Regions from separate parts of the Streptomyces sp. MK37H genome, predicted to be linked through region 1. Evidence: riboswitches for the same ligand, from Rfam matches in the RefSeq annotation. Region 1 holds a riboswitch; each other region holds the start of a gene.
The links. Region 1 has a riboswitch for cobalamin ahead of GWI24_RS24525 (cobalamin biosynthesis protein). Riboswitches for the same ligand answer to the same signal wherever they lie in the genome.
Positions count from the first base shown of each region.

Region 2: linked by a shared signal. The riboswitch ahead of GWI24_RS00870 ((2Fe-2S) ferredoxin domain-containing protein) and the one ahead of GWI24_RS24525 (cobalamin biosynthesis protein) in region 1 are both predicted to bind cobalamin.
Region 3: linked by a shared signal. The riboswitch ahead of metE (5-methyltetrahydropteroyltriglutamate--homocysteine S-methyltransferase) and the one ahead of GWI24_RS24525 (cobalamin biosynthesis protein) in region 1 are both predicted to bind cobalamin.
Region 4: linked by a shared signal. The riboswitch ahead of GWI24_RS38485 (ribonucleoside-diphosphate reductase subunit alpha) and the one ahead of GWI24_RS24525 (cobalamin biosynthesis protein) in region 1 are both predicted to bind cobalamin.

Region 1 covers NZ_JAAAYH010000187.1:2,589-10,531, forward strand. Annotated here, with positions in the region: gene GWI24_RS24505 (alpha/beta hydrolase) at 1-167, opposite strand, end outside; gene GWI24_RS24510 (class II aldolase/adducin family protein) at 262-948, opposite strand; gene GWI24_RS24515 (inorganic phosphate transporter) at 1,300-2,577, shown strand; gene GWI24_RS24520 (hypothetical protein) at 2,591-2,842, shown strand; cobalamin riboswitch at 3,030-3,183, shown strand; gene GWI24_RS24525 (cobalamin biosynthesis protein) at 3,349-4,332, shown strand; gene GWI24_RS24530 (cobyric acid synthase) at 4,329-5,933, shown strand; gene GWI24_RS24535 (putative cobaltochelatase) at 5,992-7,943, shown strand, end outside.
Region 2 covers NZ_JAAAYH010000002.1:29,595-37,537, forward strand. Annotated here, with positions in the region: gene GWI24_RS00855 (DMT family transporter) at 1-144, shown strand, start outside; gene GWI24_RS00860 (NAD-dependent epimerase/dehydratase family protein) at 184-1,416, opposite strand; gene GWI24_RS46025 (hypothetical protein) at 1,413-1,544, opposite strand; gene GWI24_RS00865 (FAD-binding dehydrogenase) at 1,593-3,461, opposite strand; gene GWI24_RS00870 ((2Fe-2S) ferredoxin domain-containing protein) at 3,634-4,017, opposite strand; cobalamin riboswitch at 4,078-4,207, opposite strand; gene GWI24_RS00875 (hypothetical protein) at 4,256-4,432, opposite strand; gene GWI24_RS00880 (glycoside hydrolase family 97 protein) at 4,625-6,526, shown strand; gene GWI24_RS00885 (PHP domain-containing protein) at 6,946-7,943, opposite strand, start outside.
Region 3 covers NZ_JAAAYH010000036.1:20,748-28,690, reverse strand. Annotated here, with positions in the region: gene ileS (isoleucine--tRNA ligase) at 1-2,019, opposite strand, end outside; partial or broken gene GWI24_RS08460 (glycoside hydrolase) at 2,138-2,461, opposite strand; gene GWI24_RS08455 (hypothetical protein) at 2,543-2,755, opposite strand; gene GWI24_RS08450 (hypothetical protein) at 3,041-3,256, shown strand; cobalamin riboswitch at 3,438-3,659, shown strand; gene metE (5-methyltetrahydropteroyltriglutamate--homocysteine S-methyltransferase) at 3,826-6,144, shown strand; gene GWI24_RS08440 (helix-turn-helix transcriptional regulator) at 6,222-7,088, opposite strand; gene GWI24_RS08435 (SDR family NAD(P)-dependent oxidoreductase) at 7,240-7,943, shown strand, end outside.
Region 4 covers NZ_JAAAYH010000485.1:441-6,162, forward strand. Annotated here, with positions in the region: gene GWI24_RS38470 (hypothetical protein) at 300-587, shown strand; gene GWI24_RS38475 (hypothetical protein) at 631-801, shown strand; gene GWI24_RS38480 (GNAT family N-acetyltransferase) at 866-1,372, shown strand; cobalamin riboswitch at 1,459-1,620, shown strand; gene GWI24_RS38485 (ribonucleoside-diphosphate reductase subunit alpha) at 1,755-4,163, shown strand; gene GWI24_RS38490 (ribonucleotide-diphosphate reductase subunit beta) at 4,181-5,212, shown strand; gene def (peptide deformylase) at 5,317-5,722, opposite strand, start outside.

The DNA of each region.
Region 1 (7,943 bases):
TGGCCGGCCGCGGTCGCGTGGACGGTCAGCGGCGCCTCGTTCGGCAGCGGACGGTTGGGGACCGGTTTCAGCGCAGCGCCGGTGGCGTACCGTCCGGCCGCCACCGCGGCCACGCCGACACTCAGCAGGGTGGTGGCGGCCGCGACCGCCGTTGTTCGCAGACGCATCCCTCCCAGTGTGGTCGGGGAGGCGGCCCCCGGCCAGCGGGCGTGCCCGGCCGGGTGACCGCCCGGCCGGGGCCCGGGTGCGTGCCGGGCGGGCTCAGCCCTTCTGGCCGTAGCCGCTCAGCTTCTCGGCGGCGCGCCGCATCTCGTCCGGCGGGATCAGGGAGGGGGTGCGGCCGGGGACGGAGACCGCGGTGAGCCAGACCCGGCACATCCATTCGAGCTGGGCGGTGCGGTCGTACGCCTGGTCCAGGGTGGCGCCGTGGACGACGGTGCCGTGGTTGCGCAGCAGACAGCCGCTGCGGTCGCGCAGCGCCTCGAGCATGGCGTCGGCCAGTTCGTCCGTGCCGTAGAGCGCGTAGGGCGCGACGCGGACCGGGCCGCCGAGGGCGGCGGTCATGTAGTGGATCGCGGGGAGCTCGTCGACGAGCGTGGAGACGGCCGTGGCGTGGACGGCGTGGGTGTGGACCACGGCCCCGGCGTCGGTCTCCCGGTAGATCGCGAGGTGCATGGGCAGCTCGCTGGTGGGCTTCAGCGTGCCGAGGATCTGCTGTCCGTCAAGGTCGACGGCGACGGCGTCCCTGGGGCCGAGCCGGTCGTAGGGGACGCCGCTCGGGGTCACCAGGACGGTGTCGCCGACCCGGGCCGAGACATTGCCCGAGGTGCCGACGACCAGGCCGTCGGCGGTGGTCCTGCGGGCCGTGCTCACCACCTGCGTCCATGCCTGCCGCAGGGGATGGGTCAGCCGCGGCTGCGGCTGCCGCGTGGATCGCGACTGGGTCACCTGCCCTCACCTCCGAGGCCCGATCCTTCCAGGCGGCCGCCGGCCGCGCGGCGGCGGGACCGGCAACGGGCGCGGCGGGCGACTACGACCGTGCCTCGTGGGCACCCGACTCCGGGCGGGTGAACGCGGGGGGACAGCGGGCGGCCGCGGGGCCGGTTCCGGGGCCTGCTCCGGTGGCCCTCGATCGCGGCTCAACTCCCGTACGGCATGGGAACGTAGGCTGGAATTCACTGGGTTTTAGCGACCCCGCAACCATGTCACTCCGATGCCCTGCTCAGTTCATCTCCCGTTCACCCTGTTTCCTTACGTTCACCGTGCCACTAACGACCTTCGAACTGATTGACCGGGTGTATGGAACACATCACGCTTCTCATCGGGATCGTGATCGTCACGGCCTTGGTGTTCGACTTCACGAACGGCTTTCACGACACGGCTAACGCCATGGCCACCACCATCTCCACGGGAGCACTCGGGCCCAGGGTGGCGGTGGCGATGTCGGCCGTCCTCAATCTCGTCGGCGCGTTCCTGTCCGTGGAGGTGGCCAAGACCATCTCCGGCGGGATCATCGACGAGGGATCCGGTATCCAGCCAGAAGTGATCTTCGCGGGACTCGTCGGCGCGATCCTGTGGAATCTGGTGACGTGGCTCGCCGGACTCCCCTCGAGCTCCTCGCATGCCCTGTTCGGCGGTCTGATCGGCGCCACCGTGGTCTCCGTGGGCCTGGACGGGGTCAACGGCGACGCGATCGTCATGAAGGTCCTGATCCCCGCCGTCGCCGCGCCGATCGTGGCCGGCATCGCCACGCTGGCCGCCACCCGGCTCACCTACCGGCTCGGCCGCGACCGCTCCCCGGAGGACACCGCGAAGGGCTACCGCGCGGGACAGATCGCCTCGGCCGCCCTGGTCTCCCTGGCCCACGGCACCAACGACGCCCAGAAGACGATGGGCGTGATCACCCTGGCTCTGGTCACCGGGGACGTGGTGGCGCCCGACTCCGACCCGCCGCTGTGGGTCATCGTCTCGGCGGGCCTGGCCATCGCGCTCGGCACCTACCTGGGCGGCTGGCGCATCATCCGCACCATGGGCAAGGGCATCACCGACATCCAGCCGCCGCAGGGCTTCGCCGCCCAGACCGGCGCCGCCACCGTCATCCTCGCCTCCTCCCACATCGGCTTCGCGCTGTCCACCACCCAGGTCTGCTCCGGCGCCGTCATGGGCGCGGGTGTCGGCCGTAAGGGCGCCGTGGTGCGCTGGTCGACCGCGGGCCGCATGGTGGTCGCCTGGGTGCTGACCCTGCCGGCCGCCGGACTGGTGGCGGGCGCCGCCGCGCTCCTGGCCGACCAGGGGAACGCGGGAATCACGGCGGTGGCCGTGCTCGCCGTCCTGGCCTGCGGGGCGATCTGGATGCTGTCGCGCCGCAAGCCCGTGGACCACACCAACGTCAACGAGGTCGGCGCCCAGGAGCCGGTGGGCGCCGTCACGGCCGCCCTGCGGTCCGTGGCCCCGCCGCCCGCCGGTGCGGCGAGCGCCGCCCCCGAAGCGGCGAGCGCCGCCCCCGAGGACGTCACCTCGGAGAACACACCCGAGCAGACCCCCACCCCCGCCGCCGCGAGCAGCACCACCCGCTAAGGAGCCAGGAAACATGAGCATCGACTGGGCGGCACTCGGCCAGGTCTTCGGCATCAGCCTCGCGGTGACGGTCGCCATGGTGGGCGTCTTCACCCTGGGCATCGTCGGCACCTCCCGTAAGGCGGCGCCGGAGCAGGGCGGCACGGCCGCCGCCGTGCCCGGGGGCGCGGTGGGCGGCTCACCGCTCGCGCGCACCGGCGCGTACGCCTGCTTCGCGGTGTGCGCCGCGGTCGTGGCGTACGGCATCTATCTGATCGTCGCCTGAGGACCCCGCTTCCCCGAACGACCCACCGGCCGCCGGATGGTGGCGCTGACCAGCGCCGACCGTCCGGCGGCCGTCCTGTGAGGGGCGGTTGTCTGTGTGGCTCGGCACACTCGGGCGTCATGGGTCATATGCGAGTTGACGGCCATTCGCGGCCCATGGTGGACTTCCCGAGCCAAACGGCGGCAGGAGAGGAAGCCGGTGAGAATCCGGCGCGGTCCCGCCACTGTCACCGGGGAGCACCTTCCCATCGCCTGTATGGGGTCACGGCTCGTCCGTACGGTTCGTCGCGTACGCGGGGCTGGAAGACCGGGAGGGCCGCGGATCCGGGAGCCAGGAGACTCTCACCGCCGGTCACGTCGAACCAGGGCGAGGACCCTGAGTGAGGACATACCGCCATGCCCGGCATCGCCACGCCGCCAGCCCTCCCTGTCCGATTCGACTCTTCCGGCCTCTCCGGCCCGTCTGGTTCCGTATCGCCGCGCCGAGGCGTGACGGCGGCCTGACGGATGCGTGCCGACCACGCCTCGTTCGCGTGCGGTGCGGTCCTCGGCTTCCTCGGCGACCTGGCCACGGGTGATCCGCGCCGCGGCCATCCGGTGGCCGCGTTCGGGCGTGCCGCCGCGGCCGCCGAGCGCCGGCTGTGGCGCGACCACCGGGGCTACGGGGCCCTGCACACCGCGTTGTGCGCGGGCGGCGCGGCCGCCGGTGCCGCGCTGCTGACCCGCGCCGTACGGGCCCTGGGCCGCCGCCGCGGCGCGGAGGTCGCGCTGACCGCCGCCGCCACCTGGGCTGTGCTGGGCGGCACGAGCCTGGGCCGTGAGGCCCGGGCCGTCGGCGGGGCACTGGCCGCCGGGGACCTCGAGGTCGCCCGGGAGCGGCTGCCGCATCTGTGCGGCCGCGATCCGCAGGCGCTGGACGGGCCGCGGATCGCCCGCGCGGTGGTCGAATCGGTGGCCGAGAACACCTCCGACGCCGTCGTGGGCGCGCTGGTGTGGGGCGCCGTGGGCGGTGTGCCGGGGCTCATAGGATTCCGCGCGGTCAACACCCTGGACGCCATGGTGGGCCACAAGTCGCCGCGCTACCGGCGGTTCGGCTGGGCGGCGGCCCGGCTGGACGATGTGGCCGGCTGGCCCGGCGCGCGCCTTACGGCGACCCTGGCGACGCTCGCGGGCCCCGATCCGCGCGGTGCCTGGCGCGCCTGGCGGCGGGACGGCCGGCGCCATCCGAGCCCCAACGCGGGCCCCGTGGAGGCGTCCTTCGCGGGCGCGCTCGGCGTCCGGCTGGGCGGCACCCTCGCGTACGGCGGCCGGGTCGAGCACCGGCCGGTACTCAACTCCGGCGGGCGGCCGGTGGAGTCGGCCGACATCGAGCGGGCCATACGGCTGTCGCGGCGCGTCGGCGTCCTGGCCCTCGGGGTGTCCATAGCGGCCCGGCCGGTCCTGAGGGCGTTGACGGGGCGACCCCGGGCCTTGGGAAGGGGTGACGGATGAGCGGGATACGCGGTAAGGGCGGCACGGACGGTTCCGGGGCACGCGGCGGGGGGCTGCTCGTCGCGGGTACGACCTCCGACGCGGGCAAGAGCGTGGTGACGGCCGGGATCTGCCGGTGGCTCGCCCGTAAGGGCGTCAGCGTGGCTCCCTTCAAGGCGCAGAACATGTCGCTCAACTCCTTCGTCACCCGGGAGGGGGCGGAGATCGGGCGGGCACAGGCCATGCAGGCCACCGCCGCGCGTGTCGAGCCGAGCGCGCTGATGAACCCGGTCCTGCTGAAGCCGGGCAGCGACCGCAGCAGCCAAGTGGTGCTGCTGGGCAAGCCGGTGGGCGAGCTGAGCGCGCGCGGGTACTTCGGCGGGCCCGGAGCACCCTCGCCCGGCGAGAAGCCCTCCGCGGGGCGGGAGGCGCTGCTGGGGACCGTCACGGAGTGCCTGGAGGAGCTGCGGAGCGCCCATGACGCGGTGATCTGCGAGGGCGCGGGCAGCCCGGCCGAGATCAATCTGCGCCGCACCGACATCGTCAACATGGGCCTGGCGCGCGCCGCCGGGCTTCCGGTCGTGGTGGTCGGGGACATCGACCGCGGTGGCGTCTTCGCGTCCTTCTTCGGCACGACCGCGCTGCTGTCGGCCGCGGACCAACGGCATGTGGCCGCCTACCTGGTGAACAAGTTCCGCGGCGATGTGAGCCTTCTGGAGCCCGGTCTGGAGACGCTGCGCGACCTCACCGGGCGCCCGACCGTCGGGGTGCTCCCGTTCGCCCACGGGCTGGGGATCGACGAGGAGGACGGACTGCGGGTGTCGCTGCGCGGCGCGGTGCGGGAGAGCGTCGTGGCGCCCCCTTACGGCGCGGATGTCCTGCGGATCGCGGTGGCCGCCGTGCCGCTGATGTCCAACTTCACGGACGTGGACGCGCTGGCGGCAGAGCCGGGTGTGATCGTGCGGTTCGTGGACCGGCCCGAGGAGCTGGCCGACGCCGACCTGGTGGTGCTGCCGGGCACCCGGGGCACCGTAAGGGCGCTGGAGTGGCTGCGTGAGCGCGGGCTGGCCGACGCGATCGCCCGGCGGGCCGCCGAGGGCCGTCCGGTGCTGGGCGTCTGCGGCGGCTTCCAGGCGCTCGGCGAGCGCATCGAGGACGAGGTCGAGTCGAAGGCCGGGACGGTCGCCGGGCTCGGGCTGCTGCCGGTGCGGGTGCGGTTCGCGGCCGAGAAGACCCTGGCCCGGCCGGTGGGCGAGGCGCTCGGCGAGCGGGTGGAGGGCTATGAGATCCACCACGGGGTCGCCGAGCTGCTGGACGGGGCCGAGGAGCCCTTCCTGGACGGCTGCCGGGTGGGCTCGGTGTGGGGCACGCACTGGCACGGCTCGCTGGAGAGCGACGGCTTCCGGCGGGCGTTTCTGCGGCGGGTGGCCGCCGCGGCGGGCCGGGCGTTCGTCCCCGCGCCGGACACCCGCTTCGGCGAGCTGCGCGAGGAGCAGCTCGACCGCCTCGGCGACCTGATCGAGGAGCACGCCGACACGGACGCGCTGCTGCGGCTCATCGAGGAGGGCGTCCCGGAGGGCCTGCCGTTCGTCCCTCCGGGGGCGCCAGGGGAGACGACATGACGACCCCCCACGCCCACACCGGACCGCTGTGCCCACGCACCCCAGGAGGTATCGCCGCGTGACCACCACCTACCCCTTCAGCGCGATCGTCGGCATGGACGGCCTACGGCTCGCCCTGCTCCTCAACGCCGTCTCGCCCGCCGTGGGCGGCGTCCTGGTGCGCGGCGAGAAGGGCACGGCCAAGAGCACCGCCGTCAGAGCGATCGCCTCGCTGCTGCCCGAGGTGGACGTGGTGGCCGGGTGCCGGTTCTCCTGCGATCCGGCCGCGCCCGACCCGTCCTGCCCGGACGGGCCCCATGAGCCGGGTACGGGCGAGGCGCGCCCCGCGCGGATGGTCGAACTGCCCGTGGGCGCCTCCGAGGACCGGCTGGTGGGCGCGCTCGACATCGAGCGGGCGCTGTCGGACGGCGTGAAGGCGTTCGAGCCCGGGCTGCTCGCGGACGCCCACCGCGGGGTGCTCTACGTCGACGAGGTCAATCTGCTGCACGACCATCTGATCGACCTGCTGCTCGACGCGGCCGCCATGGGCGCCTCCTACGTGGAGCGCGAGGGGGTGTCCGTACGGCACGCGGCGCGCTTCCTCCTGGTGGGCACCATGAACCCCGAAGAGGGCGAGCTGCGGCCGCAGCTGCTGGACCGCTTCGGCCTCACGGTGGAGGTCGCGGCGTCCCGGGACACCGAGGAGCGGGTCGAGGTGGTGCGGCGGCGGCTGGCGTACGACGAGGACCCCGAGGGGTTCGCGGCGCGCTGGGCGGCGGACGAGGAGGCCCTGCGGGAGCGCATCGCGGCGGCCCGCGCGCTGCTGCCGCGGGTGGCTCTCGGCGACCGCGCGCTGCGGCAGATCGCGGCGGTGTGCGCCGGGTTCGAGGTGGACGGGATGCGCGCGGACATCGTGACGGCCCGTACGGCGACCGCGCTGGCCGCCTGGGCGGGGCGCACCGACGTCCGGACCGAGGACGTACGGGGGGCCGCGCTGCTGTCGCTCCCCCACCGCAGGCGGCGGGCGCCGTTCGACGCGCCGGGCCTCGACGAGGACAAACTCGACGAGATCCTGCGGCAGTTCGAGGAGGACGACCCGGAGCCGGATCCGGACCCGGGCCCCGAGGACGGGCCGGGCGGCTCCGGGCCGGACGACCCGGGCGGCCCCGAGGACGGGCCCCAGGAGGGCGCGGGTGACGGGGCGCGGGAGCAGGCGCCGCCCGCCGAACCCGAGCCGTCCGTACCCGACCAGCGCACGGGTGAGCACGAGGCGGCCGACCGCGAGCCCGACTCCGCCCCGGCCGACGTCGACAGTGGGCCGGGCGAAGCGGACGACGGGGCGGGCGGGGCAGGCGGTGAGCGGGCGGCCGTGGGCGCCGCCGAACCGTTCCGGACCCGGCGGCTCGACGTCCCCGGCCTGGGCGAGGGCGCGGCAGGCCGTCGCTCACGCGCCCGCAGCGCGCACGGCCGCACCACCGGAGCGCGCCGCCCGCGGGGGACGCTCTCCGCGCTGCATCTGTCGGCGACCGTCCGGGCGGCCGCCCCGCATCAGCTGGCACGCGGACGGCGCGGCCCCGGGCTGCTGGTGCGCCGGGACGATCTGCGCGAGGCGGTGCGCGAGGGCCGGGAGGGCAATCTCGTGCTTTTCGTGGTGGACGCGTCGGGCTCGATGGCCGCGCGCAAGCGGATGAGCGCGATCAAGGGCGCGGTGCTGTCGCTGCTGCTCGACGCCTACCAGCGGCGGGACAAGGTCGGGCTGATCACCTTCCGGGGCGCGGACGCCGAGCTGGCGCTGCCGCCCACCTCGTCGGTGGACACGGCCGCCGCACGGCTGGAGCGGCTGCCGACGGGCGGCCGTACGCCGCTGGCGGCCGGGCTGTTGAAGGCCCGGGAGGTGCTGCGGGTGGAGCGGCTGCGGGATCCCGCACGCCGTCCGCTGCTGGTCGTGGTGACCGACGGGCGGGCCACGGAGGCGCGCCGGTCCGGCGGTCCCACGCCGGTCGAGCGGGCCGGGCGCGCGGCGCGGATGCT
Region 2 (7,943 bases), on a different contig from region 1:
ATCGCACTCGTCCTCGCCTGCCTGGCCGTCCTCACCGCCCCGGCGGGCGTCTCCGGGCGGCGCCGACAGCGGCGAGACGGCGTGACGCCGCCGCAGCGCACAGCGGTGGAGCACACCCTTGCCCAGTCGGACCCCGCACCGTAGCGGAGTCCGGCTACGGCAGGCCGTCCGCGTGCGGCGATGTCATTCAGCACTCCGCGGGCCGGAAAACCTCTCCGCGAGCTCGCGATGCTTGTCGGCGGCCGGCTTCGCCCGGGCCGTGCTGATGGCCGATCCGGCCATCCCTCCCAGACGTTCAGCCTCGTCCGCGGAGCGCAGATGCTCCTGCCGCGCATGCTCACGGCAGGCGAGGCAGGTGACGTTCTCCGGGCGCGGTGAGGTCATCGCGTACGGGGCCCGCAGTCCGCATCCGGTATCGACGAGGCTCGGCAGGTCACCGACCAGACCGAACGTGGATGCCATCATCTCGCGGACGGCGGCTACGCCACGGACGACCTTCGACTCGACATGGATGTGCGGATCGTCCCCGCCCAATGCGTCCTCCCTGCCACGGCGCGCGGCCGACCGGGAGTGCTCCCGGTCGGCCGCGGAGTGCGGGACGAGTCTCCCACGTGCCCGGTGCGCCACGGGCTTCAGACGGCCGGCTGTGCGGCCTTCCAGGCGCGGCAGTGCGTGGCGGGGGCGTCGGTGAAGGAGACGTGGCGGGGGTGCCGGCCGAGCAGGCGGTGGGCCTTGGCGCTGCTGACGAGTTCGTCCTGGTCGGCCGCCATCTGCGGCATGCCGCCCGCTTCGGCCGTCTCGAGGCCGATCTCGCCTGTGCGGCCAGCCGCCCGGACGGCGATCCGCTGCATCTCCAGGGCGCTCAGGCGCTGGTCGTCGGCGATGACGAAGACCTCGCCTTCGACGGCGGTCGGGGTGGTCGAGGACTCGGACGTAGGCGTCGGCGAGGTCGTCCACGTGGACCCAGCTCCAGCGCTTGCTGGTGTCACCGTAGAAGACGGGCTTGCCGGACTCGGCGGCGGCGAACCACTGGCCGGTCATGGAGGTGGCGGCCGGGCCGCCGTAGAGGAAGCCGGGACGGACCACGGTGTGCGCGAGACCGCCGGCGGCGAGCTCCTTCTCCAGGCCGAAGCGGAAGCCGAGGGGGCTGTCGGGATGGCCGGGGGTGTTCTCGTCCATGAGGGCGAGACCGGTGCGGCCGTAGGCGGAGATGCCGGTGGTGTACACCAGGTGGCGGCGCCGGCCGTCGCGGTCCTGTGCGGCGGACAGTTCGGCGAACAGCCGCTGGTCGGCACCGATCGGGTCGCTCATGTCCATGAGCAGGTGCACCACCGCGTCCGTGCCGTCCAGGTGGCCCCGCCAGGTCTCGGGCCGGGAGAAGTCCCCCTGCACGGGGGTGACTTCATGGGCGGTCAGGTCGCGGGCGGCCGGGGCGGCGGTGTCGCGGCGCCCGCCGCCGCGTCCTGGACAAGATCCCCGACGCCCTGGTCCCGGACCTCGCGAAGACCCTCGCCGACCTCGCCGAAGCCCTGTCCCAGGGCCACCGCGGCAGCTGAGAACCGAGGCCCGCGTCCGTCGGCCCGCCGACCGGGTCAGGCCGCGGTCGCGGACACCGCCGCGCGGCCCGCCGTGCGGCCCGAGAAGAGGCAGCCACCCAGGAAGGTGCCCTCCAGGGAGCGGTAGCCGTGCGCTCCTCCCCCGCCGAAGCCCGCCACCTCACCGGCCGCGTACAGGCCGCTGATCGGGTGGCCGGAGGCGTCCAGGACGCGGCCGGAGAGGTCGGTCTGGAGGCCGCCGAGGGTCTTGCGGGTGAGGATGTTGAGGCGCACGGCGATCAGGGGTCCGGCGCCCGAGTCCAGGATCCGGTGCGCGGAGGCGGTGCGGCTGAGGGTGTCCCCGGGGTAGGCGAGCGCGTTGCGGATGCCCATGACCTGGACGTCCTTGGTGTACGGGTTCTCGATCTCGCGGTCGCGGGCCTCGATCTGCCGCTTGAGGTCCGCCAGGTCGATCAGGTTGTCGCCGGTCAACTTGTTCATACCTGCCACGAGTTGGGGCAGGTTGTTGGCCACGACGAAGTCCTCGCCCTTGTCCCGGAACCGCTGGATCGGCTCGGGGGTCTGCCAGATGCGGGAGAGGAGCTGCAGGATGTCCTTGTTGGTCAGGTCCGGGTTCTGCTCCGAGCCCGAGAGCGCGAACTCCTTGGCCATGATCTTCTGGGTGGTGACAAACCACGAGTAGTCATAGCCGGTGGCGGTGATCGATCCGAGGGTGTGCAGGGTGTCGTAACCCGGGATGTCGGGGCTGGAGAAGCGCCTGCCCTTCGCGTCGAACCACATCGACGACGGGCCCGGCAGAATGCGGATGCCATGGCCCGGCCAGATCGGGTCGTAGTTCCTGAGGCCCTCGGTGTAGTGCCACATCCGGTCGGGGTTGACGATCCGTCCGCCAGCCTTCTCGGTGATCGCCAGCATGCGGCCGTCCACATACGCCGGGACGCCGGTGACCATGAACTTCGGCGGCGGGCCGAGCCGGTCGGGCCAGTTCCGGCGTACGAGGTCGTGGTTGGCGCCGATACCGCCGGAGGTGACGATCACCACCGGGGCGTTGAGCTCGAAGTCGCCCACCACGGTGCGCGAGGTCTGCTTGCCGCGAGCGGCGTCGCTCGGCTCCAGGATCGAGCCGCTCACCCCGGTGACGGCGCCACCGGTGACCACCAGTTCGTCCACCCGGTGACGGAACTTGAAGGTGACCCGGCCGTCCTTCGCGGCGGCCCGCACCCTCTTCTCGAATGGCTCGACCACGGCGGGACCGGTGCCCCAGGTGACGTGGAAGCGCGGCACCGAGTTGCCGTGGCCGTCCGCGAGACCGCCGCCGCGCTCGGCCCAGCCGACGATCGGGAACCATTGCACGCCGAGCCCGTGCAACCAGGACCGCTTCTCCCCGGAGGCGAAGTCCACATACGCCTCAGCCCACTTGTGGGCCCAGTAGTCCTGGCCACCGGGGTCGGTGACACCGCGGTCGAAGCCGGCCGTGCCGAGCCAGTCCTGCCAGGCCAGTTCGGGGGAGTCCTTGATCCCCATCAGCCGCTGCTCCTCGGAGTCGACGAAGAACAGGCCGCCGAAGGACCAGAACGCCTGACCGCCGAGGTTGCTCTCGGGCTCCTGGTCGAGGAGGAGCACCTTGCGCCCCGCGGCCGCCAGCTCCGCCGTGGCCACCAGCCCGGCGAGCCCATGGCCGACCACGATGGCGTCCGCGTCCGAGGAGGCCCCTGAGGCGGCGAAGGCCGGAACCGCCGCCTGGGCGAGCGCGGCGCCGGCGAGCACACCGCCCGCCGCCGTCAGGGCGCGGCGGCGGCTGATCCCGCTGATCCCGCTGTTCCCGCTGTTCCCGCTGTTCCCGCTGTTCCCGCTGTTCCCGCTGTTCCGGGCGGGCGACGCGGAATTCTCTGTGGAGTTCTCCATGAGCTGCCTTCCGGAAGGGGTTCGGAGGGTGCGGGAGGTACGGAGGGGGTTGCCGCGACGGAATCGTGTTACCGACCGGCAACGTGTTACCGACGGTAGCCCACAGGGTGCAAGGCCGCCAGAGTTCTGCTCGTAAGACCAACTCCCGTGCCACACAGGCGACTTCGGGCGCTCAGCGACCGCCCGGTGACGGCTCGGCCGAGGCGCTCCCCCGCGGCGAGAACGCGTACAGATCGAGGATGTCGGGCAGCGGTGCCACCCCCGGGCCGCCCGCCCGGACCCAGGCCACGATGTCCTCCGTCGCATCCGGGTCGTTGACCAGGCCGAGCCACACCGGCCTGCCCCCGGCGGCCCGTCCGGCGGCCGACGGCTGCACCACGATCACATTGGCCTGGTCGCAGACGTCCAGACACTCGGAGACGCGTACGGGCGCCTCCTCACCGAGCCGCGCGATCTGCGCGGCATGGTCGATGCCGGTCACCTTGGGACTGCCGCAACAGCAGTCCCGGCACACGGTCACCCGGCACGGCAGTGGGTCGGTCGGCCTTACGGACACGACGCATCACCCCTCCTCCGGGGAAGTCCGCCCCGGTGTCGCTCGAGGAGGCGACCGCGTGAGTCTCCTGGCTCTCGGGTCGATGCTCGTCCCGGCCTTCCCACCCGCGTATGCGGGCAGTGACCTGTTCGGGATCCGCTCGCCGATCACAGTGGCGGTACCGCGCCGGAGTCACACCGGCTTCCTCGTTCCGCCGTCGCCTTTGTCGCCCGGCATCATCGCATCCCGGGCGCCCCGCTCACTCCTTCGGGGCTCCGCACCGCGCACAGCGAGTGAAGCGGGCGGTGTCCTGGATCGCGCCGCAGTCGGCGCACACCCTCTCCAGCCAGCAGGCGGGGTCCCCGCCCTCGGGCCCGGCGGGCGCCGGGTCCGCCGTCTCCCGGTCCGGGTCGCCGGGCCGAGCCGTGCCGCTCATCGTGTGCGCCTCCTCAGCCGGACCGTGCGCGGGTCCGTCAGCCGACCCGCTACCCGTGGCGTCGCCTCCGGAAGCAGCCAAGCCATAGATCCGATCTCTCATGCGCCAGCGACCCTTGACGGGGCGTAATGTCGCTCAACCCCTCCCAAGTTATCGGATGACTCGGTAACGTATCCGCCTCGGGAGGCAACGATGCCGAGATCTTACCGACGCTCCGCAGTGGCATTTCTGCTCTGCGGCGTCCTGGCCATGACGCTCTTCATCACCGGGCCCGCACAGGCGAAGGACTCCGCCTGGACCGTGCGCGGCCCCTCGCCCCACTCCGGTCCCCTCGCCCAGCTGCGGCTTGACGGCGCCTCGGGAGCGCTGACGCTCCAGGTGTCCCGGGGTGGACGGACGGTGATCGAGCCCTCGCCCGTGGGCATCGTCACCGAGCGGGCGGACCTGTCGCACGGGCTGCGCTATCTGGGACGCCACGACCGCACCGTCGTGGAGCGCTACCGGTCGACGGTCGGCAAGCAGCGCTCGCGCACCGCGCGGATGACCGAGTCCCGCTTCCGGTTCCGGGGCGGCGGGAACGCCCGGCTGGACCTTGTGGTGCGGGTCTCGGACGACGGGGTCGCCTATCGCTACGACCTGCCCTCCGGCAGCGGCGATGTCCTCGGCGAGGCCTCGGCCTTCACCCTGCCCCCGGACGCGACCGCGTGGCTCGGCGACTACCGCAAGGACAACGAGAACCTGTTCAAGGAGTACACCGCGGCGACCGCGCCCACCGGTGAGTACATGGCGCAGGCGCTCTTCGAGACGGGCGGCGGCTACGCCCTGATCGCGGAGTCGGATCTCACCGGCCGCTACTCCGCCGCCCGGCTGATCCACCAGCAGGGGCTGCCCACGTACCGCATCGGCCTGTGGGACGAGCGGGTCGAGTCCGACGGGCCGCTCAGCACACCCTGGCGCGCCCTGATCGTGGGCGATCTGCCGACCGTCACCCAGTCCACCTTCACCGACGATCTGGCACCGGCGTCACGGGTCGCCGACACCTCGTGGATCCGGCCCGGCCCCGCGCTGTGGACCTGGCTCGCGGGCGGCAAGCCGGCCGGGCAGAGCCTGTCGATGCAGCAGGGGTACGTGGACTACGCGGCCCAGCGCGGATGGCCGTATGTGGTGGTGGACGCGGGCTGGTACTTCGACCCCGACCAGTGGGACGTCACCGATCCCGACTGGCAACGCAACAGCTGGATCCCGCAGCTCGTGGACTACGCCCGCGAGCGGCAAGTGGGCATCCAGGTCTGGATCCACCACCGTGACCTCGACACCGCCGAGGAGCGCGAGCAGTGGCTCCCCACGCTGGAGCGGTGGGGGGTGAAGGGCGTGAAGATCGACTTCATGGACTCCGAGTCCCAGGAGACGCTGCGCTGGTACGACGAGATCCTCAAGGACACCGCGGCCCACCATCTGCTCGTCAACTTCCACGGCTCGACGATCCCCAAGGGCATTCAGCGCACCTGGCCGCAGGTGATGTCGATGGAGGGCGTGAACGGCGAGGAGAAGCGGACCAACACCCCGCAGCACCTGGCGACGCTGCCCTTCACCCGCAATGTCATCGGCTCCATGGACTTCACCCCCGGGGCCTTCCACCGGCCCCAGCGCCCCAACGCGGCGTCGGACGCGGGCGAAGTCGGCCTCTCGGTGCTCTACGAGTCCGGGATCCAGAACCTGGCGGGCACTCCGGAGTCCTACGACGCCCGTCCGCTCGCCCGCCGGTTCCTGGAGCAGATCCCGGCCACCTGGGACCGCACCCGGCTGCTGGCGGGGCGGCCGGGTGAGAGCGCGGTGCTCGCCCGCGCCAGCGGCCCGCGGTGGTTCATCGGCGGTACGTTCACCGGCCCCGCGCACACCGCCGAGGTGCCGCTGCGGCTGGAGCCGGGCCGCTGGCTGGTCGATCTGATCCTGGACGGCCCGGCCGGTCTGGTCCGCACCCCCACGGTGGTGCGCGGCGGGCAGACCCTGTCCGTGCCGGTCGCGGCGGACGGCGGGTTCGCCGCCATCGCCTGCCGCTGGCGGCCCGGTCTCTCGACCTGCGACCGCCCCTGACCCGCCCCTACGACCCGCGCTGACCATCCGTCACACGGACACCCCATCCAGGAGATGCCGATCGCCGGAAGGCAGACGCCGGCCGCGAAGACCCATGCGGCGGCGACGGCACGGGCGCGGGGGGCGGGGTGGCCGCCGGTCCGCCCGTGGGAGAGGGCCGGCAGCCGGTCGGCCTTCTGCCGTGTCGGGTTCTTCCTCTGCTGAGTGGTGAGGAAGGCGGACAGCCGGTCCGCCGACTCCGCGTCCGTGACGGCCTCGGCGTCCGCCCGCATCTCCATCAGCGTGACCAGGGCACGACGGGCGCGGCTGTTGGCGTAGAGGCCGCCGGTCAGGGTGAGGACGAAGGCGGCCATCGACGTGAGGGTCCGCGCGCCGAGGCGAATAGGCGAGGTCTCCGCCCCTTTCGCGTATAGCCGCCGTCAACTCCCGTGTCCCGCACGGCGCGGGGGCCGACGCGTGCGGGTCCAGTCCACCAGCTGCCGGGCCGTCCAGGTGGTGATGACGCGCTCCGTCGGCACCCCGCATTCCACGGCCCGGGCGCATCCGTTGGGCTGCCAGTCGAGTTGGCCGGGCGCGTGGGCGTCGGTGTCGATGGAGAAGAACGTCCCCGCCCGGACGGCCTCCCGCAGCAGCCTGCGCGGTGGATCCAGCCGCTCCGGGCGGCAGTTGATCTCCACGGCGGTGCCCGCCTCCGCGCAGGCACCGAAGACCTCCTCATGGTCGAAGGCCGACTCGGGGCGCTTGCCGCCGAGCAGCCGTCCGGTGCAGTGGCCCAGCACATCGACCAGCGGATCGCTGACGGCGGTGACCATCCGGCGGGTCATGGGGCGGGCGTCCATCCGCAGCTTGGAGTGGACCGAGGCCACCACCACGTCCAACTGGTCCAGCAGGTCCGGCTCCTGGTCCAGGGAGCCGTCGGGGAGGATGTCGACCTCGATCCCGGTGAGCAGCTGGAACGGGGCGAGCTTCGCGCGCAGCTCCGCCACCACGTCCAGCTGGGCGCGCAGCCGGTCCGCCGAGAGGCCGCGGGCCACCGTCAGCCGCGGGGAATGGTCGGTGAGCACCGCCCACTTGTGCCCCAGCCGCGCCGCCGTACGGGCCATCAGCTCGATCGGGGAACCGCCGTCGGACCAGTCCGAGTGCATATGGCAGTCCCCGCGCAGCGCGGCGCACAGCTTCACCGCGTCCTCGTCGGGCTCGCGCCCGGCCTCGGCGGCCTCGGCCTCCAGCTTCGCCAGGTACCCGGGCACCTGGTCCTTCAGCGCCTCCTGGACCACCTGCGAGGTCTTGGGGCCGAGACCCTTGAGCGACCGGAGGGTGCCGTTCGCGGCACGCCGCTCCACCTCCTGTGGGTCCAGGCCGGCGAGCACCGACTGGGCCGTGCGGAAGGCGCGCACCCGGTAGGTCGGCGCCTGGG
Region 3 (7,943 bases), on a different contig from region 1:
CAGGGCCAGGAAGTGCCAGGCGTTCCACAGCGGCAGCAGCACCTGGCGCAGGGCCTCCCTGCTGCCGGCCTCGGTGACCTCCAGGTCCCGGGCGCGCAGCAGAGGCGAGCTCATGAGGAACCAGCGCATGGCGTCGGAGCCGTCGCGGGCGAAGACGTCGTTGACATCGAGGTAGTTGTTGCGCGCCTTGGACATGGCCTGTCCGTCGTGGCCGAGCACCACACCGAGGACGGTGCAGTTGGCGAAGGCCGGGCGGTCGAACAGCGCCGTCGACATGACATGCATGTTGTAGAACCAGCCGCGGGTCTGGGCGTAGTACTCGACCACGAAGTCGCCCGGGGAGTGGCGGTCGAACCACTCGGCGTTCTCGAACGGATAGTGCACCTGCGCGAACGGCATGGATCCGGTCTCGAACCAGCAGTCCAGCACCTCGGGCACCCGCCGCATCACCGACCGGCCCGACGGGTCGTCGGGGTTGGGGCGGGTCAGCTCGTCGATGTACGGACGGTGCAGATCGCCGGGCCGTACGCCGAAGTCGCGCTCGATCTCGTCCAGGGAACCGTATACATCGACCCGGGGATGGGCCGGGTCGTCCGACACCCACACCGGTATGGGGGCGCCCCAGTAGCGGTTGCGGGAGATGTTCCAGTCCTTGGCGCCGCCCACCCAGTTGCCGAACTGGCCGTCGCGCACATGCTCGGGGGTCCAGCTGATCCGCTCGTTGAGTTCGAGCATCCGGGCGCGAAGCCGGGTGACGGCGACGAACCAGGTGGCGATGGCGTGTTGCAGCAGCTGGGTGCCGCAGCGCCAGCAGTGCGGCCGGGAGCGGGTGTGCGGCCGGCTGTTCAGCAGCGCGCCGCTCGTCTCCAGCAGGCCGAGCACGGTTTCGGTGGACTCCAGCACCGGGGCTCCGGCGCACGGCGGCACCTCGTCGGTGTAGCGGCCGGCGGAGTCGACCGGATAAGTCCGGCCGATGCCCTCCTCGGTGGCGAGGGCGTGGTCCCGCTCGTCGAAACACGGGGTGACGGCCACGGCGCCGGTGCCCTCGCCTGTGTCCACGAAGCGTTCCGCCACCACGACATGGCTGTCGTCGGCGGTGGCGGAGAAGTCGAACAGCGGTGTGTAGCGGCGGCCCGCCAGCTCGGCGCCGCTGCACCGGGCGACCACGGGGCCGCCGCCCACCAGATCGGCGTGGGCGTCGAGCCGGTCGGCCGCCACCACCAGGCGCCGCCCGCCGCTCTCCACCACGGCGTACTCGGCCTCGGGGTGCACGGCCACCGCCGTGGCGCCCGGCAGCGCCCAGGGCTGCTCGGACTCCACCAGCAGCAGCTCGCCGCCGTCCAGCGTCACGCCCACGACCGCGGTGGTGCCCGGCACCTCGCGATGGGTGTCGCTGCCGTCGATACGGCCGCTGCTCTCGGCGTTGGCCAGCGGGGTCTCGCAGTGCGCGCAATACCAGGAAACCGAATGCCCCTGATAGATGAGCCCCTTGTCCCACATGGTCTTGAACGCCCACATGACGCTCTCCATGTAGTCGAGGTCATGGGTCTTGACGGATTCGTCGAAGTCGACCCAACGGGCCTGCCGATTGACGTAGTCGCGCCACTCGCCGGTATAGCGCATCACCGTCGTACGGCACACCTCGTTGAACCGCTCGACGCCCATGCGCTCGATATCGGACTTGGCGGTGATGCCGAGTTGCTTTTCGGCGTCGAGTTCCGCGGGCAGCCCGTGCGAGGTCCAGCCGAAGCGCCGTTCGACCCTGCGGCCGCGCATGGTCTGATAGCGCGGCACCACGTCCTTCGCGTAACCGGCCAGCAGATGCCCGTAGTGCGGCAGGCCATTGGCGAACGGCGGCCCGTCGTAGAACACGAATTCTTCGGCGTTTTCGGCTTTCCGCGCTTCCACGGTCTCCTGGAAGATGTGGTTCTTCTCCCAGTAGTCCAGGATGTCGAGTTCGACCTCGGGAAAATGCGGTCTCGCGGGCACGCCATCGGCCCCGGCCATCGGATATGCCATCGCTCAGTAAACCTCGCAGGGTCGGCCCGCAGTGCAGTGAGGGCCGACTCTAACGATGGGACGGGCAATGCCCGGTAATCGCGGAAACATCGCCATGTGCGCCGATGGCGCCACGCGGTTACCCGGCGATTCCTCTCAGCGTGGCCGGGCACAGCCGCCGGGGCGCGCTGTCGCCGCGGAGCCTGGCGTCCACACAGCCGCCGGGCAGGCCCTTGTGGGGTGCGCTGCCGAAGTTGGCGGTGACGGTGCGGGGGCCGTCGCCGAAGACGGTGCGCTGCACGGTGTGATCGGCGGTCAGCGCCCGGAAGCCGGTCAGGGGCTCGGTACCGGCCGCCTTGTGCAGGGGCGCGAAGTACCTCTGGAGCGCGGCGAGTTCACGGCCGTTCCGGTCCAGCGAGTCACCGGTGAGCACGAAGTTGAGCGGAGTGTTGTACAGCATGGCGTGCCGACGCGGCCCGGTCCCGCTGGGCGGCGGAGAGCCGGTCGGCGCGAGCCGGCAGTTCGGCGTTGGTGCGCAGCGCGGTCAGCGGGTGCGCAGCTCATGGGAGGCGTCGGCCACCAGACGGCGCTGGGCGGCCACCGGCTCCTCGAGCTCGCCGAGCCCGGCGGCGAGCGGCGCGCCCGCCGCGCCGATGGCGGCGAGCAGCCGCGCGGCCTGGCGTTCGCCCTGCTCGACGGTGTCCGAACGCAGGGCGAGCTGGAGCGCGCGACGGCCGCGCGGCGGGTTGCCCCACACAGAGGAGGGGCGGCCGGAGGGGTGGCGGCCTACGACGACCCCGCCCTGCGCCCCGGCGGACGACGCACGGCTCGGCGGCGGTGACGCGGCGGCCGATGGCGAGGCGGCGGGTGACGTGACAACGAGTGACGCTTCGGCGGATGACGCGTCCTTGGGCCGCCCGGACGGCCGAGGGCACCGGCTTACCCCATTGGGGGGACGTTGGGCCGCGATCCGCCCGACAAAGGGGCACCATGCATGCGAAGCCGGTCATTTCCGGCCGCTCATCCCCAGCAAGGAGTTCCCATGCGTATGCGGACCGCCCTGTCCACGCTCGCTCTCACCGCCGCGTCCCTCGCCGTCGGCGCGACCGGTGCCGTCGCGGAGGACGGCCCCGATGCCACCGTCAATAACACCAGCAGCACGACCACGACCTTCCCCGGCGTATGCGCCAGCAACCAGTTCTCCTTCGTCACCGTTCCGGTCAATCTGGTGGGCCAGTCGGACTCCAGCTCATGCTGACCTCCCGCTCCACGAGCCCGTGAGGGGCGGAACCCCCGGCCGACGTGACCGGGGGTTCCCCGTGCCGCACTGAGCCGTACTCGCGCGTCCGCCACGCCTTCGTACGCGAGTGCGTCCACCGTGTCCCACCTCACCATCCCGAATACCGGACGGGACCCCGCACACCGCCGGACGGCCCCGTAGGCTGGCTGGTGCAGCTGGTTCGCCCCGTCCGCCAGGCGGGACGCGTCGTAAGAGGGAACCCGGTGGAATTCCGGGACTGCCCCGCAGCGGTGAGCGGGAACGACCGCCGTCATACGCACTGGGTCCGGTGAGAGGGTCTGGGAAGCGACGGCCAGTAGGTGTCCTCCTGAGGAGGACGTGCCCGTGAGTCCGAAGACCTGCCATCTGCCCGCGTACGGACCACCCGTGCGCGGACATCCCGGTGACCTCGAGGGCGGGTCGGCGAACATGCACCAGGCGGACGACCGCGCGCCTGCCGCGCGAAGTCGTGGCGTCCGGTCCGTCACCCTTCGCGCTCTCCTCCCGTCGCCGGGACCTCAGGGATTCATCTCGCGAAGGAGATCTCCGTGACCACCGAGTCCGCAGCCGCGGCAGCACGGGCCACCGTGTACGGCTACCCCCGCCAGGGCCCGAACCGGGAACTGAAGAAGGCGATCGAGGGCTACTGGAAGGGCCGCGTCACCGCCGACGCGCTGAGGGCCACCGCCGCCGGACTGCGCCGCGCCAACTGGCTCCAACTGGCCGGGGCGGGCATCGACGAAGTCCCCACGGGCGACTTCTCGTACTACGACCATGTGCTGGACACCACCGTCATGGTCGGCGCCATCCCCGACCGCCACCGGGACGCGGTCGCCGCCGACCCGCTCGACGGGTACTTCGCGATGGCGCGGGGCACGCAGGATGTGGCGCCGCTGGAGATGACCAAGTGGTTCGACACCAACTACCACTATCTGGTCCCGGAGCTGGGTCCGGACACGGTGTTCGCGGCCGACTCCGCCAAGCAGGTCGCCGAGCTCAAGGAGGCCCTCGCCCTCGGGCTGACCGCGCGGCCGGTCATCGTCGGCCCCGTCACCTATCTCCTCCTCGCCAAGCCCGCGCCCGGCGCGCCCGCCGACTTCGAGCCGCTCACCCTCCTGGACCGGCTGCTTCCGGTGTACGCCGAGGTCCTGGCCGATCTGCGGGCGGCCGGTGCCGAGTGGGTGCAGCTCGATGAGCCGGCCCTGGTCCAGGACCGCACCCCGGCCGAGCGACACGCCGCCGGCCGCGCCTACCGTGACCTCGGCGCCCTCAGCGACCGCCCGAAGCTGCTGGTCGCCTCCTACTTCGACCGCCTCGGCGAGGCGCTGCCGGTGCTGGCCAAGGCCCCGGTCGAGGGGCTGGCGCTGGACTTCACGGAGGCCGCCGCGGCGCATCTGGCCGCGCTGGCCGCCGTAGGCGGGCTGCCCCGCAAGCGGCTGGTCGCCGGTGTCGTCAACGGCCGCAACATCTGGGTCAACGACCTGGAGAAGTCCCTGGCCACGCTCGGCACCCTGCTGGGCCTGGCGGACCGGGTCGATGTGGCCGCCTCCTGCTCGCTGCTGCACGTCCCCCTCGACACGACGGCCGAGCGGGACATCGAACCGCAGATCCTGCGCTGGCTGGCCTTCGCCCGGCAGAAGACCGCGGAGATCGTCACCCTCGCCAAGGGCCTGGCCCGCGGCACCGGCGCGATCACCGCCGAGCTGGCCGCGAACCGGGCCGACCTCGCCTCCCGCGCCAACTCCCCCATCACCCGCGACCCGGCCGTCCGCGCCCGCGCCGCCGCGGTCACCGAGGCCGACGCCCGGCGCTCCCAGCCGTACGCCGAGCGCACCGCGGCCCAGCGCGCCCACCTCCGCCTGCCGCTGCTGCCGACCACCACCATCGGCTCCTTCCCGCAGACCGGCGAACTCCGCACCGCCCGCGCCGACCTGCGCGGGGGCCGGATCGACACGGCCGGGTACGAGGAGCGCATCAGGGCCGAGATCCAGGAGGTGATCTCCTTCCAGGAGAAGACCGGCCTGGATGTGCTGGTGCACGGCGAGGCCGAGCGCAACGACATGGTCCAGTACTTCGCCGAGCGGCTCACCGGCTATCTGGCCACCCAGCACGGCTGGGTCCAGTCCTACGGCACCCGTTACGTCCGCCCGCCGATCCTGGCCGGTGACATCTCGCGCCCCGAGCCGATGACGGTGCGCTGGACGGCGTACGCGCAGTCCCTCACCGACCGCCCGGTCAAGGGCATGCTCACCGGACCGGTGACGATGCTCGCGTGGTCCTTCGTCCGCGACGACCAGCCCCACGGCGACACCGCCCGGCACGTCGCGCTCGCCCTGCGCGACGAGGTGAACGACCTGGAGGCGGCCGGGACCTCGGTCATCCAGGTGGACGAACCCGCGCTGCGCGAGACCCTGCCGCTGCGCACCGCGGACCGGCCCGCCTATCTGGCCTGGGCGACCGAGGCCTTCCGGCTCACCACCGGCGGCGTACGCCCCGACACCCAGATCCACACCCATATGTGCTACGCCGAGTTCGGCGACATCGTCCAGGCGATCGACGACCTCGACGCCGATGTCATCAGCCTGGAGGCCGCCCGCTCCCATATGCAGGTGGCCCGCGAGCTCGCCGCCCACGGCTATCCGCGCGAGGCCGGGCCCGGGGTGTACGACATCCACTCCCCGCGGGTGCCCAGCGCGGAGGAGGCGGCCGAACTGCTGCGGACGGGCCTGAAGGCCATCCCCGCCGAGCGTCTGTGGGTCAACCCCGACTGCGGTCTGAAGACCCGCGGCTGGCCGGAGACCCGCGCCTCACTGGAGAACCTGGTCACCGCGGCCCGTACGGTCCGCGGTGAGCTGCCCGCGTCCTGACCCGGACGCCCGGCCGGGGCCGGGGCGCCACGCGCTCCGGCCCCGATGCCGACCCCACGCCGCCGTAACAGGACCGGTCACGAGCGGGGCATGGCGGTGTGGGTGCCGGTGACGCGCAGCAGGTCCAGCTTGCCCGCGTCGCTGCTTCCGGTCGCCGCCGTGTAGGTGACCATGCGCAGATCCGCGCCGGGGACGATGAGCACATCGCAGTCGAGCAGGATGTCGCCGATCTCCGGATGCCGGATCCTCTTGCGGTCGGCGGTGTGCTGGGCGGCGGTCGCCCGGGTGGCCCAGTGATGGGCGAAGGCCTCGGACTCCGCCCGTAGTTCCCGCACCAGGCGGGCGAGCCGGGTGTCGGAGGGATAGCGGGAGACGGCGTCCTTGAGGTCGGCCACGATCGAGGTTTCGAAGGCGTCGTGTCCGCGCTCGGGGCGGACGCGGAGCACCGATGCGCGGGCGGCACCGGTGCCGAACAGGGCGCGGGCCAGGTTGCGTTCGGCGGCCGGGAGGACGGTGGGGTCGCCGTGCAGGGCGCTCCACATGGCGTTCCACCACACCAGGGTCCAGTCGGCGGTGAACACCCCGATCGGGACGTCGCCCAGACGCGCCGCGAGCCGTTGGATGCCCGGGGGTACGTGGGCGCTGACCGTCCCGTCCCGCGGCGGCAGCAACCCGGCGCTCCGGTACAGCTGGTCGCGTTCGGCGCGGGACAGCTGGAGGGCGCGGGCGAGGACGCCGACGACCTGGTCCGAGGGGTGCTTCGCGCGTCCCTGCTCCAGGCGCAGGATGTAGTCGACGGAGAGCCCGGCCAGCTCGGCGAGCTCCTCGCGGCGCAGCCCCGGGGCGCGACGGCTCGCCTTCGGGGCGAAGCCGGCGTCGGCCGGGGCGAGGCGGTCGCGCCAGGCGCGCAGGAGCGCGGCGAAGTCGGAGCGGGAGGAAGCCATGGGTTCATTCTCGCCGCGCGGCGCCGGATGAGCCTGGGTACTGCCAGTCCTAGTGACGGGGACGGCACTGGTCGGCGTGGGCGGGGGCGGCGAACGTGGAGCCGCCGCGCCCGGGCCGGGCGCCATCGGCCGACCAGTGAAGGAGCCTTCCATGCCTGCTACGAAGCACACCATCGTGATGACGGGCGCGAGCCGCGGGATCGGACGCGTCGCCGCGGAGCACATCGTGCGCCGGTCGCCCGACGCGCACCTCCTCGTCGTGGCCCGCGCGTCCTCCGGCGCCCAGCTCGCCGAGGAACTCGCCACGGGCGGGCACACGGTCTCGTACGTCCCGGCGGACCTCGGCTCGCTCCAGAGCGCCCGCTCCGCCGCCACCGAGATCCGTGACCGGCTGGAGCGCGGTGATCTGCCACCGCTGCGCGGCTTCGTGGGCAACGCGGGGACGCAGTACACCAACGCGCTGACCGAGTCCCCCGACGGGTACGAGGCCACCTTCGCCATCAACGTACTGGCCAATCACCTCTTCGTCCGGGTGCTCCAGGACCACTTCACCGCGCCCGCCCGGATCGTGATCACCGTCAGCGACACCCACTTCGGGGACTTCAGGCACAACATGGGCATGGTGCCCGGCCCCGTCTGGAACTCCCCCGATGTCCTGGCCCGCCCGGGCGCCTTCCCCAAGCCGTCCAGCACGGCGGGCGGGCGCACCGCGTACTCGACGAGCAAGCTGGCCGCCATCCACCTCGTGCACGAGTACGCGCGGAGGCTTCCGGCCGGGATCGACGCCATCGCGTACAACCCCGGTTTCGTCCCCGGCACCGGTCTCGCCCGCAACGCCGGTCCGCTCTCCCGCTT
Region 4 (5,722 bases), on a different contig from region 1:
AGTTATCCACGCCCCTCGGCGTCACTCAAGGCCTCACGGCGGCCATCACTCGTTTGGCGCATCAGGGCGCGCGTGGCACCGAGCTTGTATGACAAGCGCTCGGCTATTCGGGCGAATGCGTGCCAAGGGGTATGGCTTGCCGTCGCCCGTCATGCCTCTAATGAGTGATATCGGCAGCGCCGACCCAGCAGTGACATCGGCAGCGCCGACCCAGCAGTGACATCGGCCGTGCCGACCCCCGTATGACCACCCGGGGAAGAGCCGACCCCCGTATGACCACCCGGGGAGGAAACGATCCGATGAGCCTCGCCGCGTTCCTTCTCGCCCTCGGCACCACCTGCCGGATCACCCGCTTCATCACCAAGGACACCCTGGCGGCCGGGTTCAGGATCTGGGTCGCCGACCGCTTCGGCGACGACTCCCGCCCCACCTACCTGGTCAACTGCGGCTGGTGCACCAGCACATGGGTGGCCGCCGCGATCGCCGTCTACGCCTCCTTGCTGCACACCACCGCGTGGTTCCACCTCCCGGCCACCGCCCTGACGCTCTCCTACCTGGCCGGTGTCGCCTCGCGATGGCTGGACTGACCCACCGCCCCCCACAACGACCCGAGGGAAAGGAAGGGCAACCATGGCCTGCAACTGCGGCGGAACAGCGGCTCAATGGCCGCCTCAACCCGTTGTCGTCTATGAGCTGACACTGCCGGACGGTACGGTCCGGCGCTACGTCACCCACCAGGAAGCCGACGCCGCCAACAAGCGCGCGGGCTCCACCGGAGTGATCACCGCCGTCACCCAGTGACGCCGAGGACCCACACCCCGCGCCCGGCGACCCGGCTGTCAGTGGTCTGCGGCAGACTGCGGGCATGGACATCACGATCAGACGCGCGCGGGACGAGGAGCTGGACGGAATCGGAGAGCTCACCGCACAGGTGTATCTGGGGGACGGCCTCCTGGACTTCGGGGACAGTGATCCTTATCTCGCCACCCTGCGCGACGCCCGCCGCCGGGCCGCCGAGGCCGAGCTGCTGGTCGCGGCGGACGCGGCGGGCGACGAGGTCCTGGGCGCCGTGGCGTTCGCCGTGCACGGCGGGGCGTACGCGGAGCTGGCCCGCCCCGGCGAGGGCGAGTTCCGGATGCTGGCCGTCCGCCCCGAGTCCCGCCGCCGCGGCGCCGCCGAAGCGCTCGTGCGAGCCTGCCTGGACCGGGCCCGCGCACTGGGCCTGCGGCGAATAGTGATCAGCAGCCAGCGGTCGATGACCGCCGCCCACCGCCTGTACGAGCGGCTGGGCTTCACCCGTGCCCCGGAGCGCGACTGGGCGCCCCTGCCCGGCACGGACCTCACCCTCTGGGCCTTCACCGTGGAGCTGTGACGCCCCGCGCCGCACGCCCCAGGTCACGGGCCACCTCCGGAACGCATTAGCACATTCATGCGAAACTCCGCAGCTCCGACACAAGATATGGGGGTGCGTGCGTCGGCCGACACAAGATGTATGCTCGTCCTCGCTGTCGCCACAGGGGAATCCGGTGGGAATCCGGAACTGTCCCGCAACGGTGTACGTGTGCGCTCAATTCGGCGTGCCCGTGAGTCCGAGCACCTGCCGACAGCCCTGTGAACACGTCCCCCGGCCTCGAGGGTTGGGCCGATGGACGCTGCGTGGTGTGCCTGGCGTACGAGGAGTGCGGCATCGGCATGCCCGTACGCGCCCATCGCACCACCCCTCGCGGTCCAGCCGAGCGAGGGAGAGCACCTCAGTGACCATCGCGCCCGCCGATCCGGTTTCAGCGCAGGCGGCTTCTCAGGCAGCGGACGACGCGCCCGGGACCGCCCTGCTACGGACTCTTACCGGACTCACCGCCGACCTGCCCGCCACCGACCCCGGCAAGGTCGCGGCCGCCGCCCTGCGCGGCCGTCATCCCGGCTCGGACGAGGCGGAGTTGCGCACGCTCGCGACCGAGGCGGCGGCCGGGCTGATCGCCGAGGAGCCGGAGTACTCGCGGCTCGCGGCGCGGCTGCTGGCGCTCACCATCACGGAGGAGGCGGCCGGGCAGGGCGCGGTCTCCTTCTCCACCTCCGTCCAGGTGGGCCACCGCGAGGGCCTGCTCGCCGACTCCACCGCGGAGTTCGCCGCCGCCCACGCCGAGCGGCTGGACGCGCTGGTGGAGCGGGCCCTGGCCGACGGCGCCGACAACCGTTTCGGCTACTTCGGGCTGCGTACCCTCTACAGCCGCTATCTGCTGCGCCACCCGATCACCCGTCAGGTGATCGAGACCCCGCAGCACTTCCTGCTGCGCGTGGCCTGCGGGCTCGCCGAGAACCTCTCGGAGCGGGCGCTGGACGATGTGGCCGAGCTCTACCGGCTGACCAGCACGCTGTCGTACCTGCCCAGCTCCCCCACGCTGTTCAACTCCGGCACCCGGCATCCGCAGATGTCGTCCTGCTATCTGCTGGACTCGCCGCTGGACGAGCTGGACTCGATCTACAACCGCTACCACCAGGTGGCGCGGCTGTCGAAGCACGCGGGCGGCATCGGCCTGTCCTACTCCCGCATCCGGGCCCGCGGTTCGCTGATCCGGGGCACCAACGGGCACTCCAACGGCATCGTGCCGTTCCTGCGCACGCTCGACGCCTCGGTGGCCGCCGTCAACCAGGGCGGCCGGCGCAAGGGCGCGGCCTGTGTCTACCTGGAGACCTGGCACGCGGACCTCGAGGAGTTCCTGGAGCTGCGGGACAACACGGGCGAGGACGCCCGCCGCACCCACAACCTCAACATCGCCCACTGGATCCCGGACGAGTTCATGCGCCGGGTCGAGGCGGACGCCGACTGGTCGCTGTTCTCCCCGGCCGACGCGCCCGATCTGGTGGACCTGTGGGGCGAGGAGTTCGACGCCGCGTACCGCAGGGCCGAGGCCGAGGGGAAGGCCGTCAAGCAGGTCCCGGCGCGCCAGCTGTACGCCCGGATGATGCGCACCCTCGCGCAGACCGGCAACGGCTGGATGACGTTCAAGGACGCCGCCAACCGCACCGCCAACCAGACCGCCGAGCCCGGCAGGGTCGTCCACTCCTCCAACCTCTGCACCGAGATCCTGGAGGTCACCGACGACGGCGAGACCGCCGTGTGCAACCTCGGATCGGTCAACCTCGCCGCCCACCTGGGCGAGGACGGGCAGCTGGACTGGGAGCGCCTCGACGCCACCGTCCACACCGCCGTGACCTTCCTCGACCGCGTGGTGGACATCAACTTCTACCCCACGGAGGAGGCCGGGGCCTCCAACTCTCGCTGGCGCCCGGTGGGTCTGGGCCTCATGGGGCTCCAGGACGTCTTCTTCCGGCTGCGGCTGCCGTTCGACTCGCCCGAGGCCACGGCGCTCTCCACGCGGATCTCCGAGCGCATCATGCTCGCCGCGTACGAGGCGTCCTGCGAGCTCGCCGAGCGCCACGGCCCGCACCCCGCCTGGGCCGAGACCCGCACCGCGCGCGGTGTGCTGCACCCGGACCACTACCCGGACGCGGTGGCCACCTGGCCGGAGCGCTGGCAGGCGCTGCGCACCCGGATGGCGAAGTCCGGGATGCGGAACTCGCTGCTGCTGGCGATCGCGCCGACCGCGACCATCGCCTCCATCGCGGGCGTCTACGAGTGCATCGAGCCGCAGGTCTCCAACCTCTTCAAGCGCGAAACGCTCAGCGGGGAGTTCCTGCAGGTCAACTCCTACCTGGTGGACGACCTCAAGAAGCTGGGCGTCTGGGACGCCCAGACCCGTGAGGCGCTGCGCGAGGCGGGCGGCTCGGTGCAGGACTTCTCCTGGGTGCCCGCGGACGTACGGGAGCTGTACCGCACCGCGTGGGAGATCCCGCAGCGCGCCCTGATCGACATGGCGGCGGCCCGCACCCCGTACCTCGACCAGAGCCAGTCGCTGAACCTCTTCATGGCCTCGCCGACCATCGGCAAGCTCAGCTCGATGTACGCGTACGCCTGGAAGCGCGGCATCAAGACCACGTACTACCTGCGCTCGCGTCCGGCCACCCGGATCGCCCAGAGCGCCCGGGGCGGCGCCGCCGCGGCCGCCCCCGCCGTCACCGTTCCCGCGCAAGCGGCCCCGGTCGAGGCCGACGCGATCGCCTGCTCCCTGGAAAACCCCGAGTCCTGCGAGGCCTGCCAGTAATGCCCACCGCATCCGAGATGACCACCGCGAACACCTCGGCCGAGCACCACAAGAACCTGCTCGACCCGGGCTTCGAACTCACCCTGCGGCCGATGCGGTACCCGCAGTTCTACGACCGCTACCGCGACGCGATCAAGAACACCTGGACGGTGGAGGAGGTCGACCTCCACTCCGACGTCGCCGACCTCGCCAAGCTCTCCCCCGGTGAGCAGCATCTGATCGGCCGTCTGGTCGCCTTCTTCGCGACCGGCGACTCGATCGTGGCCAACAACCTGGTGCTGACGCTCTACAAGCACATCAACTCCCCCGAGGCGCGGCTGTATCTGTCGCGGCAGCTCTTCGAGGAGGCGGTGCACGTCCAGTTCTATCTGACGCTGCTGGACACCTACCTCCCCGACCCGGACGACCGCGCCGCGGCCTTCGCCGCCGTCGAGAACATCCCCTCCATCCGGGAGAAGGCGGAGTTCTGCTTCCGCTGGATGGACTCGGTGGAGAAGATCGAGCGGCTGGAGACCAAGGAGGACCGCCGCCGCTTCCTGCTCAACCTGATCTGCTTCGCGGCCTGCATCGAGGGGCTGTTCTTCTACGGCGCCTTCGCCTACGTGTACTGGCTCCGCTCGCGCGGGCTGCTGCACGGCCTGGCGACGGGCACCAACTGGGTGTTCCGCGACGAGTCGATGCACATGGAGTTCGCCTTCTCGGTCGTGGACACCGTCCGCGAGGAGGAGCCGGACCTCTTCGACGACGAGCTCCAGCGGCAGGTCACCGACATGCTGAAGGAGGCCGTCGAGGCGGAGCTCCAGTTCGCCCGCGATCTGTGCGGGGACGGGCTGCCGGGCATGAACACCGCGTCGATGCAGGAGTATCTGCAGTGCGTGGCCGACCAGCGCCTGCAGCGGCTCGGCTTCGCCCCGGTCTTCGGCTCGGAGAACCCGTTCTCCTTCATGGAGCTGCAGAACGTCCAGGAGCTGACCAACTTCTTCGAGCGGCGCGCCTCGGCGTACCAGGTCGCGGTCGAGGGGTCGGTCGCCTTCGACGACGACTTCTGATGTCGGGCTTCTGATGTCAGGCTTCTGATGTCGGACGAGTTCTGACATCAACAGGGCGGGCCGGATTCCGAGGGGTCCGGCCCGCCCTGTGAGGTACGGCACACTCAGTCGTTCGGCACCGTCTCATAGCGGGCGGTGCCCTCGGCCATCTGCTTCAGCACATCCTTACGGTCGCGCTTGGAGAGCCGGTCGATGTAGAGGTAGCCGTAGAGGTGGTCGGTCTCGTGCTGGAGGCAGCGCGCGAAGTAGCCGGTGCCGCGCACCGCGATCGGCTCGCCGTCGAGGTCCTGGCCGCGCACCACCGCGTAGTCGGGGCGGGCCAGCTCCGCGTACGCCGTGGGGACCGACAGACAGCCCTCGTTGGAGTCGTCCAGCACCCGGCGCTCGGCGGGCAGCTCCTCCAGCACCGGGTTGCACACCACGCCCACATGGCGAACGCCCTCGTCGTCCATGCAGTCGTAGACGAAGACCTTGAGGTCGACACCGATCTGGTTGGCGGCCAGGCCCACG